One region of the Streptomyces sp. NBC_01298 genome, then DNA from elsewhere that is predicted to be linked to it. Evidence: riboswitches for the same ligand, from Rfam matches in the RefSeq annotation. Region 1 holds a riboswitch; the other holds the start of a gene.
The links. A riboswitch is a leader RNA that binds a small molecule or an ion and turns the genes downstream of it on or off. The one in region 1 is predicted to bind ZMP and ZTP.
Positions count from the first base shown of each region.

Region 2: another riboswitch for ZMP and ZTP. It lies ahead of OG730_RS06950 (bifunctional 5,10-methylenetetrahydrofolate dehydrogenase/5,10-methenyltetrahydrofolate cyclohydrolase); the one in region 1 lies ahead of glyA (serine hydroxymethyltransferase).

Region 1 is NZ_CP108414.1:3,731,990-3,737,086, forward strand. Features, by position in the region: gene trpS (tryptophan--tRNA ligase) at 18-1,031, opposite strand; gene glyA (serine hydroxymethyltransferase) at 1,486-2,766, opposite strand; ZMP/ZTP riboswitch at 2,802-2,892, opposite strand; gene rocD (ornithine--oxo-acid transaminase) at 3,002-4,207, shown strand; gene OG730_RS16715 (glutathionylspermidine synthase family protein) at 4,223-5,097, opposite strand, start outside.
Region 2 is NZ_CP108414.1:1,510,393-1,515,489, reverse strand. Features, by position in the region: gene OG730_RS06960 (RNA polymerase sigma factor) at 1-1,180, opposite strand, end outside; gene OG730_RS06955 (class I SAM-dependent methyltransferase) at 1,394-2,155, opposite strand; ZMP/ZTP riboswitch at 2,245-2,345, shown strand; gene OG730_RS06950 (bifunctional 5,10-methylenetetrahydrofolate dehydrogenase/5,10-methenyltetrahydrofolate cyclohydrolase) at 2,374-3,291, shown strand; gene OG730_RS06945 (peptide MFS transporter) at 3,428-4,960, shown strand; gene OG730_RS06940 (MAB_1171c family putative transporter) at 5,016-5,097, opposite strand, start outside.

The DNA.
Region 1 (5,097 bases):
TTTCTCTTCCGTGCCCGTCAGTGCTTCGCGGGGAGGAAACCGAGGTGGTCGTAGGCCTGTGCCAGAGTCTCGGCGGCGACCGCCCTGGCCTTCTCCGCACCCTTGGCCAGCAGGGAATCCAGGGTCTCCGGGTCGTCCAGGTACTCCTGGGTGCGCTGCTTGAAGGGTGTGACGAAATCGACCATCACGCCGGCCAGATCGGTCTTGAGCGCGCCGTAGCCCTTGCCCTCGTACGCGGCCTCCAGCGCGGGGATCGACTCGCCCGTGAGGGTGGAGTAGATCGTGAGCAGATTGCTGACGCCGGGCTTCTCGGCCGGGTCGAACCGGACCACGGCCTCGGTGTCGGTCACGGCGCTCTTGATCTTCTTCTCGGTGGCCTTGGGCTCGTCGAGGAGGTTGATCAGGCCCTTGGGCGAGGAGGCCGACTTCGACATCTTGATCGCCGGGTCCTGGAGGTCGTAGATCTTCGCGACCTCCTTGACGATGTGCGCGGCGGGGAGGGTGAAGGTCTGCCCGAAGCGCTGGTTGAAGCGCTCGGCCAGGTCCCGGGTCAGCTCGATGTGCTGACGCTGGTCCTCGCCGACGGGGACGGAGTTCGCCTGGTAGAGCAGGATGTCGGCGACCTGGAGGATCGGGTACGTGAACAGGCCGACGGTGGCGTTGTTGGCGCCGTTCTTCGCGGACTTGTCCTTGAACTGGGTCATCCGGCTGGCCTCGCCGAAACCGGTGATGCAGTTCATCACCCAGCCCAGCTGCGCGTGCTCGGGCACGTGGCTCTGGATGAAGAGCGTGCAGCGCTCGGGGTCGAGACCGGCGGCGAGGAGCTGCGCGGCGGACAGCCGGGTATTGGCGCGCAGCTCCTTCGGATCCTGCGGCATGGTGATCGCGTGCAGGTCGACGACCATGTAGAAGGCGTCGTGCGTCTCCTGGAGGGCGACGTACTGCCGGATGGCTCCGAGATAGTTCCCGAGGTGGAACGAACCGGAGGTGGGCTGGATGCCGGAGAGCGCGCGAGGACGATCAGAAGCCATGGCCCCATTCTCTCAGGTGTGACACCGGGCTCGGCCCCGCCACTGGCCGGAACCCGGCGGGTCCCACCCCCCTCGCCCGCCCCCGGCCCGGGTACCGCCCGGTAGCGCCCCGTCCGGATCTTGCCTCGGCCGAGCGACCGCTTTCCCTCCTCCCGGCACCTGTCGGCCACCGCTGCGCGGAGCCGGGGTCGGAGCCGAGGTCGGGCCCCGCTGCGCGGAACTCCGTGGGCGCCGCCCACACCCGCGCCTCAAACGCCGGCGGGGCTGAATTTTCGCCGGCGTCAGCCAAATCCAGCCGTCCGGCGTTTGAGGACCGGGGTCTGGGGCGGAGCCCCAGGGGGTCCGGGCGCAGCCCGGGGAACGGTGGAAGGGCGGGCAGGGGACTTCGCCCCGCGCAGCGGCAAAGGTCGCAGCGGGGACAGCCCCGCAGGGACCGGCCTCCACCCGGGGAGGGTCAGGCGACGGGCAGGCCGGGGGCCGGGAAGGCTGCCATCAGGTCGGCCACCGCCGTGCGGATCGCGCCGAGCGCGGCCTCGTCACCCCTGGCGGCCGCCGAGACCGCGTCCGAGATCCAGTCGGCGACCACCGGCATGTGCTCGACGCCGAGCCCCCGCGAGGTCAGCGACGGCGTGCCGATCCGGATCCCCGACGGGTCGAACGGCTTGCGCGGGTCGAACGGCACCGTGTTGTAGTTCACGACGATCCCCGCCCGGTCCAGCGCCTTCGCCGCGATCTTCCCGGACACCGACTTCCCCGTGAGGTCGATCAGGATCAGGTGGTTGTCCGTACCGCCCGAGACCAGGTCGAAGCCCCGCTCCAGCAGCGCGGCGGCCAGCGCCTTCGCGTTGGCCACGACCGCGTGCGCGTACGACACGAACGAGGGCTGCGCCGCCTCGTGGAGCGCGACCGCGATACCGGCCGTCGTCTGGTTGTGCGGGCCGCCCTGGAGGCCGGGGAAGACCGCCTTGTCGATGGCCTTCGCGTGCTCCTCGCGGCACATCAGCATCGCGCCGCGCGGGCCGCGCAGGGTCTTGTGGGTGGTCGTCGAGATCACGTCCACGTGACCCGCCGGGGAGGGGTGCGCCCCGCCCGCGATCAGGCCGGCGATGTGCGCCACGTCGGCGACGAGCACCGAGCCCGCCTCCTTCGCGATCGAGGCGAAGGCCTCGAAGTCGATCGTGCGGGGCAGCGCCGTACCGCCGCAGAAGATCAGCTTGGGCCGCTCCGCCAGCGCGAGGTCCCGTACGGCGTCGTAGTCGATGAGCCCGGTCTCCGCCTGGACCCCGTACTGCACGCCCCGGAACCAGGAGCCCGTCGCCGATACCCCCCAGCCGTGCGTCAGGTGCCCGCCCATCGGCAGCGCCATGCCCATCACCGTGTCGCCGGGCTTGGCGAAGGCCAGGTACACGGCGAGGTTGGCGGGCGAGCCGGAGTACGGCTGCACGTTGGCGTGGTCGACGCCGAAGAGGCCCTTCGCCCGCTCGACGGCCAGCGCCTCGATGCGGTCGATGTTCTGCTGGCCCTCGTAGTAGCGGCGGCCCGGGTAGCCCTCGCTGTACTTGTTCTGCAGCACCGTGCCGGAGGCCTCCAGCACGGCCGAGGACACGTAGTTCTCGCTCGGGATGAGGCGGAGGGTCTCCGCCTGGAGGGTTTCCTCGGCGGCGACGAAGGACGCCAGCTCGGGGTCGGTCGCGAGCAGGGCGGGGTGGCGGTACGGGTGGTGGTTCGCGCTCATGGCGGTTCCTCCGGGGTCGATGTCGGATCTCGTCCCCGCGAGGCCCAGGCGAGCGGCCCTGTATGCGGTCGTGCGCGCACGGCTCCCCCGGAGTTGGTTCTCCGTGCGCCAGTCGCCGTGCGTGTCCGACACCTTAGCGGGCACGCCGCCAGAAAGGTTTCTCCGTCCGCGATGCGAGCGAGGATGGAGGGTGACGCCACCCTCGTCACCGGCTTGACGGACGATCGGAGACCCCGTGTCGACAACTGCTGATGCCATCCGCTCCGCCGACGCGCACAGCGCGCACAACTACCACCCCCTGCCCGTCGTCGTCGCCACCGCCGAGGGCGCGTGGATGACCGACGTGGAGGGCCGCCGCTACCTCGACATGCTCGCGGGCTACTCCGCCCTGAACTTCGGCCACGGCAACCGCCGGCTGCTCGACGCGGCCCGCGCCCAGCTGGAGCGGGTCACCCTGACCTCCCGGGCCTTCCACCACGACCGCTTCGCGGACTTCTGTACCGAGCTCGCGGCGCTGTGCGGCAAGGAAGCGGTGCTGCCGATGAACACCGGCGCGGAGGCCGTGGAGACGGCGGTGAAGACCGCCCGCAAGTGGGGGTACGAGGTCAAGGGCGTCCCCGACGGCCACGCCAAGATCGTGGTGGCGGCCGACAACTTCCACGGCCGGACCACGACCATCGTGTCGTTCTCCACCGACCACGAGGCCCGCGACCACTTCGGCCCGTACACCCCCGGCTTCGAGATCGTCCCGTACGGGGACCTCACCGCGCTCGCCGCCGCCGTCACCTCCAACACCGTCGCCGTGCTCCTGGAGCCGATCCAGGGCGAGGCCGGCGTGCTCGTACCGCCGGCCGGGTACCTGCGGGGCGTACGGGAACTGACGCGCGAGCGGAACGTCCTGTTCATGGCCGACGAGATCCAGTCGGGCCTGGGCCGCACCGGCAAGACCTTCGCGTGCGAGCACGAGGACGTCGTCCCCGACGTGTACATCCTCGGCAAGGCGCTGGGCGGCGGGGTCGTGCCGGTGTCGGCGGTGGTGGCCGACCGCGACGTGCTCGGCGTGTTCAAGCCGGGCGAGCACGGCTCCACCTTCGGCGGCAACCCGCTGGCCTGCGCCGTCGCCCTGGAGGTCATCGCGATGCTGAACACCGGCGAGTACCAGCAGCGCGCCACTGAGCTCGGCGATCACCTGCACCGGGAGCTGAACCTGCTGGTCGGCGGCGGCGCCGTGACCGCCGTACGGGGCCGCGGGCTGTGGGCGGGCGTGGACATCGACCCGGCGCGCGGCACCGGCCGGGAGATCTCCGAGAAGCTGATGGGGCTCGGGGTGCTCGTCAAGGACACCCACGGATCGACGATCCGGATCGCGCCGCCGCTGGTGATCTCCAAGGAGGACCTGGACTGGGGGCTGGACCAGCTCAGGTCGGTCCTCGGCGCCTGACGCCCTGCTGACGCCCTAGAGGATGACGTGGGGCAGGAAGCGGGCGTACTCGTCCGTGACCGGCCCCGCCGATTCGCGGATGCCGAGGCCCGCCGACTCGTCCTCGACGACCCACGTGCCGAGCACCACCCGGTTGCCGTCGAAGTCGGGCAGCGGGGCGAGGCCCTGGAAGACGTACGTCTCGTCCTCCTCCGGTGCGAACGGCTCGCCACCGACCGGGTGCAGGGTGACGCCCGCGCCCTCGCGCCCCAGCAGCGGCTTCGCCGCGTAGCCGGTGGTCGTGGCGAGCTCGCGCGGGCCGTCCAGGTAGGCGGGCAGCAGGTTGGGGTGCTCCGGGAAGAGCTCCCACAGGACCGCCAGCAGCGCCTTGTTGGAGAGCAGCATCTTCCACAGCGGCTCGATCCAGGCGGTGGTGCCGGAGCCGCCGCCGTGGTCGTACGTCCCGAGGACCTGCGGGGCGAACTCGTCGGTGGCCAGCCACTCCCACGGGTAGAGCTTGAAGATCGCGCGGATGAAGCCGAGCTTCTCGTCCACGAACCGGCCGGACAGGCTGTCCCAGCCGATCCGCTCCACCGACAGCTCCCGGGTCTCGATGCCGGCCTGCTCGGCGGTCTCCTGGAGGTAGGCGACCGTCATCAGGTCCTCGCCGAGCTCGTCGGTCTCGGAGTGCGCGAAGTGCACCGGGCCGGGCGGCAGCAGCTCCGCCTGACGGCGCCAGGCCTCGACGAGCCGCTCGTGGAGGGAGTTCCACTGGTCGGCGCCGGGGAAGCGCTCCTCCATCCAGAACCACTGCGGACTGGCCGCCTCCACGAGGGAGGTGGGGGTGTCCGCGTTGTACTCCAGCATCTTGGCGGGGCCGCCGGTGCCGTCGTAGCGCAGGTCGAAGCGGC
Region 2 (5,097 bases), 2.2 Mb from region 1:
GCTCCTCCGGAGTGGGCTCCCGGCCGAGGTCCTGGAGCATCTGGCGCTGGACACGGGCCAGCTTGTTGATGATCTCGACCATGTGGACGGGGATGCGGATGGTGCGGGACTGGTCGGCCATCGCACGCGTGATCGCCTGGCGGATCCACCAGGTGGCGTACGTGGAGAACTTGAAGCCCTTGGTGTAGTCGAACTTCTCCACGGCGCGGATCAGACCGACGTTGCCCTCCTGGATCAGGTCCAGGAAGAGCATGCCGCGGCCGGTGTAGCGCTTGGCGAGGGAGACCACGAGACGGAGGTTGGCCTCCAGCAGGTGGTTCTTGGCCCGGCGGCCGTCCTCGACGAGGATCTCCAGCTCGCGCTTGAACGCGGGCTTGTGGTCCTCCTCCTCTTCGAGCTTGTACTCGGAGAAGAGACCGGCCTCGATGCGCTTGGCGAGCTCCACCTCCTGCTCGGCGTTGAGCAGCGGCACCTTGCCGATCAGCTTGAGGTAGTCCTTGACGGGGTCGGCGGTGGCACCGGCGACCATGACGGTCTGGGCCGGGGCGTCGTCCTCGTCGTCGTCGGACAGGACGAAGCCGGCGCTGCCGCCCGTCTTGGGCGTCTCCTTCTCGTCGCCCTCGTCCAGGTCCTCGGCCGCCCAGTCCTCGCCCTCGGCCACGGGGGCGTCGCCCTCGTCGCCGTCCTTGGCGGTCTTCTTCGTGGCGGCCGTCTTCTTCACGGCGGTCTTCTTCACGGCGGTCTTCTTGACCGCACGCTTCTTCGGCGCGGCGGCGGCCTCTGCCGCCACCTCCTCCTCGGTCCCGGAGGCCGACGGGTCGGATATCGCCGCGGCGGTGGCGGGGGCCGCCGTCTTGCGCGCACCGATGAGGCGCGGCGGGGCGGTGGCCTTCTTGGCGACGCGCGCCGGGGCGGCGGCCGCCTTGCGCGCCTTCTTGGCGGGAGCCTTCGTGGCGGGGGCGGCGCTGACGTGCAGCGCGACGCCCTCCTCGTCCAGGACCTGGTTCAGGCTGCGCAGGACCCGCTTCCACTGGTCCACCGGGATGCGGCCGGCCTCGAAGGCCTGGCGCACGTCATCACCGTTGATGTGACCCTGCTCGCGGCCGCGCTCGACAAGCGCGACCAGGGCCTCTGATTCGGCGATTTCCGTGGGGAACGTACGGGACGGGCTGAGCGACACAAGGAGCCTCTCGTTGCGAACAGATAAGGGGTGGCGGGACATCATCGCGCGAACTCGGGAAACAGACCCGAGGGGGGTCTGTATTCCGGGCCGCACGAGGACACCTGTCGGTTCATCGCATGCCCGAGTAGATTCGTTACGCGCTGAATTGAGTGACCTGCGCCACGCCGTGACCGGAGACCCGGTCGCGGGTGGTCGCGTCCGCCCGTTTTGTCAGCCCGTTTTGCGGGCTTCGATGAGAAAACGTGCAGTGTGTGCGACGAACGGGCCCTCGTGCGCGATCTGTTCGTGCAGCTCGCGCAACCGGTCCCGATGCTGCCCGACCGTGAAGCCCGGCACCATCCAGATCACCTTCCTCAGAAAGTAGATCACGGCTCCGATGTCGTGGAACTCCGTCCGCAGCCGCTCGGAGCGCAGATCGACCACCTCCAGTCCCGCCTTCGTGGCCGCGGCGACCGCGTCGTCGGGGTGCCGGCCCCGCCGGACCTCCTCCGGCTGCGGGCCCAGGAAGTACTCCACGAGCTCGAAGACGCTCGCCGGCCCGACCTGCTGGGAGAAGTACGTGCCGCCGGGTTTCAGTACCCGCGCGATCTCCTCCCACCAGACCGTCACCGGATGGCGGCTGGAGACGAACTCGAAGGCCTCGTCGCCGAACGGCAGCGGCGGCTCGTCGGAGTCCGCGACCACCACGGTGCCCAGCGGATGCAGCAGCCTTGTCGCCTTGTCGATGTTCGGTGGCCACGATTCGGTGGCCACCGTCAGCGGGGGCAGGGGCCCGGCTCCGGCGAGCACCTCCCCGCCTCCGGTCTGGATGTCCAGGGCGGAGCCGACCCGCGCCAGGTGCCGGGCCAGCAGGCGCTGGTAGCCCCAGGAGGGGCGCTGCTCGGTGGCGCGTCCGTCGAGCCAGGAGAAGTCCCAGCCGTCCACGGAGACGGATTCCGCTTCCGCGACCAGATGGTCGAAAGTGCGCGTCATCCCTCGATCGTCCCAGGTCCGGCCCCGGTCATCCACCGGATTGCCGGGCGGGGGCCCACGCCCGGCCCCGCGGGGGTTCGCCTACACTGGGCGCGGGCCGTGACTGGCGTTCGGGTGGATCACCACCGGGGAGCGGCCCGGCGTACTCCCGCATCCCGTACGTCGACTGCCGCGCGCCTGGGCGAACCGCGATCCCGCAGCGACGCTCAGGAGCCCCCATGACCACTCAGACGACCGCCCCGACCGTTTCCGCCACCCCGGACGTTCCCGGCGCCCAGACCGCCCGGCTGATGGACGGCACCGCCCTCGCCCGCCGCATCTCGGAGCGGACCGCCGAGTACGCCGCGAAGATCACCGAGCGCACCGGTACCGCGCCCTGCCTGGCCACCGTGCTCGTCGGCGAGGACCCCGCGTCCGTCACCTACGTCCGGATGAAGCAGAACCGCTGTGCCAAGGCCGGCATCACCTCCCGCCACGTGGAGCTGCCCGCCGTGACGACCACCGAGGAGCTCGTCGCCACCCTGACCGCGCTCTCCGAGGACCCGGAGATCAGCGGCATCCTGCTCCAGCACCCCGTCCCGCACCACATCGACGAGCGCGCCGCCTTCGAGGCCATCGCCCCGGGCAAGGACGTCGACGGGGTCACCATGCACTCCTTCGCCGCCATGGGCTTCGGACTGCCGGGCTTCGTCTCCTGCACCCCCGGCGGCATCATGCGGCTGCTGGAGGCCTACGACGTGGACCTGACCGGCAAGCACGCCGTGGTCGTGGGCCGCAGCGCGATCCTGGGCAAGCCCGCCGGGATGCTGCTCCTGGAGCAGAACGCCACCGTCACCTACTGCCACTCCCGCACCGTGGACCTGCCGTCCATCGTCCGCCAGGCGGACGTGCTGGTCGCCGCCGTCGGCAAGGCCGAGTTCATCCGCGGCGAGGACATCAAGCCGGGCGCCGTGGTCCTGGACGCCGGCTACAACGAGGGCAACGTCGGCGACGTCCACTTCGAGTCGGCCGCCGCCCGCGCCTCCCTGATCACCCCGGTCCCGGGCGGCGTCGGCCCGATGACCATCGCGGTGCTGCTGGAGCAGACCGTCCAGGCCGCCGCCGCGCAGGCCGGTCTGGCCCTCGCGGACCTCTGACCCGCGCCCCGCTCCCTCCGGTACGACGAACGCCCCGGGCCCTTCGGTCCGGGGCGTTCCGTTTCCCGCGGTAACGGGCCGAAAGAACGATCCGGGACCGGGGAGACAGGGCTCCACTGAATATGTGAAGCCTTCGATGGATATGCAGAAGCCCCCGGCGTCGGACGCGGCACCGGACGCGGCGGCGGTCGCGGTGGGCAGGAAGCGCCACCCGCGCGGGCTCGCCACCCTCGTCCTGGCCGAGCTGTGGGAGCGTTTCAGCCTCTACGGCATGGTCGCCATCCTCGTGCACTTCCTCGCCGCCTCCCGCGGCCACGGGGGCATGGGACTCCACGAGGGCACCGCGGAGGCCGTGGAAGGCGTCTACATGGCCATGATCTCGCTGCTGGCGCTGCCCGGCGGCTGGATCGCCGACCGGTTCCTCGGCGCCCGGCGGGCCGTCCTGTGGGGCGGTGTGGTCATCATGGCGGGCCACGTCCTGATGGCCGTCCCGAACCCGGTCTTCGTCTGGCCCGGGCTGGTCCTCATCGTCATCGGCACCGGCCTGCTCAAGCCGAACATCTCCGCGCTGGTCGGCCGGCTGTACGCCGCCGACGACGACCAGCGGCGCGACGCCGGCTACTCGATCTTCTACATGGGCATCAACCTCGGCGCCGTCATCGCCCCGCTCGTCGTCGGCTACCTCGGCGAGGAGGTCAACTGGCACCTCGGCTTCGGCGCCGCCGCCGTCGGCATGGCCATCGGCCTGGTCCAGTACGTCCTCGGCGGCCGGCACCTCTCGGAGCAGCTCCGCGCCGAGCCCGTGGTCCGGCTCACCGCCGCCGAGCGGACCAAGATCCGCAAGTCCTCCTCGTACGGCCTGGTCTTCACGGCCGTACTGATCACCCTGCTGGCCGCCTCGCACGCGCTGAGCATCGACAACATCACCTTCGTGCTGACGATCGTCGCCGTGGTGGTCCCGGCGGGCGTGCTGCTCTCGATGTACCGCAGCCCCAAGATCGACCGGGTCGAGAAGACCCGGCTGCGGGCCTACGTCTGGCTCTTCCTGGCCGCCACGCTGTTCTGGCTGGTCTACGACCAGATGGGCAACGAGCTGAACCTGTTCGCCGCCCAGAAGACCGACCTGTCCCTGCTCGGCTGGCACATCCCGGCGAGCTGGACCCAGTCGCTGCCCTCGCTGTTCGTGATCATCCTGGCCCCCGTCTTCGCCGCCTTCTGGGTGCGCCGGGGCAAGCACATGAGCACCCCGTTCAAGTTCGGCCTGGCCCTGCTGCTGACCGGCGCCTCCTTCGTGGTCATGTCCGGCGCCGCGGCCATCGCCTCCAGCGGGGTCAAGGTCTCGCTGATGTGGCTGGTGGGCGTGTACGTGATCCAGGTGATGGGCGAGATGTGCCTGAGCCCGGTCGGGCTCTCGGTCACCACGAAGCTCGCCCCGCGGGCCTTCACCAACCAGATGATGGGCGTGTGGTTCCTCGCCGCCGCCACCGGAGACGCGATCGGCGCGCAGTTGCCCCGGCTCGACGCGGTCATCGGCCAGAGCTGGAACTTCCTGTGGCAGGGCGCCATGGTCATCGCGGCCGGCGCGGTGATGGTCTTCTTCACCAAGCGGCTCAAGGTCCTCACGGGCGAGGCGGCGGCGAGCCGCGAGGCGGTCGCGGTGGCGGCCTGACGGCGGCCTGGGGGCGCCCCGACGGTGGTCCGGGGGCACCCCGGCGGCGCCCGGCTCAGAGGCGGGCCGCGGCCCGGCGGCGGGCCTCCGCCACGATGGGCGAGGTGTGGAACTCCCGGGCCAGCTCCGTCAGCGGC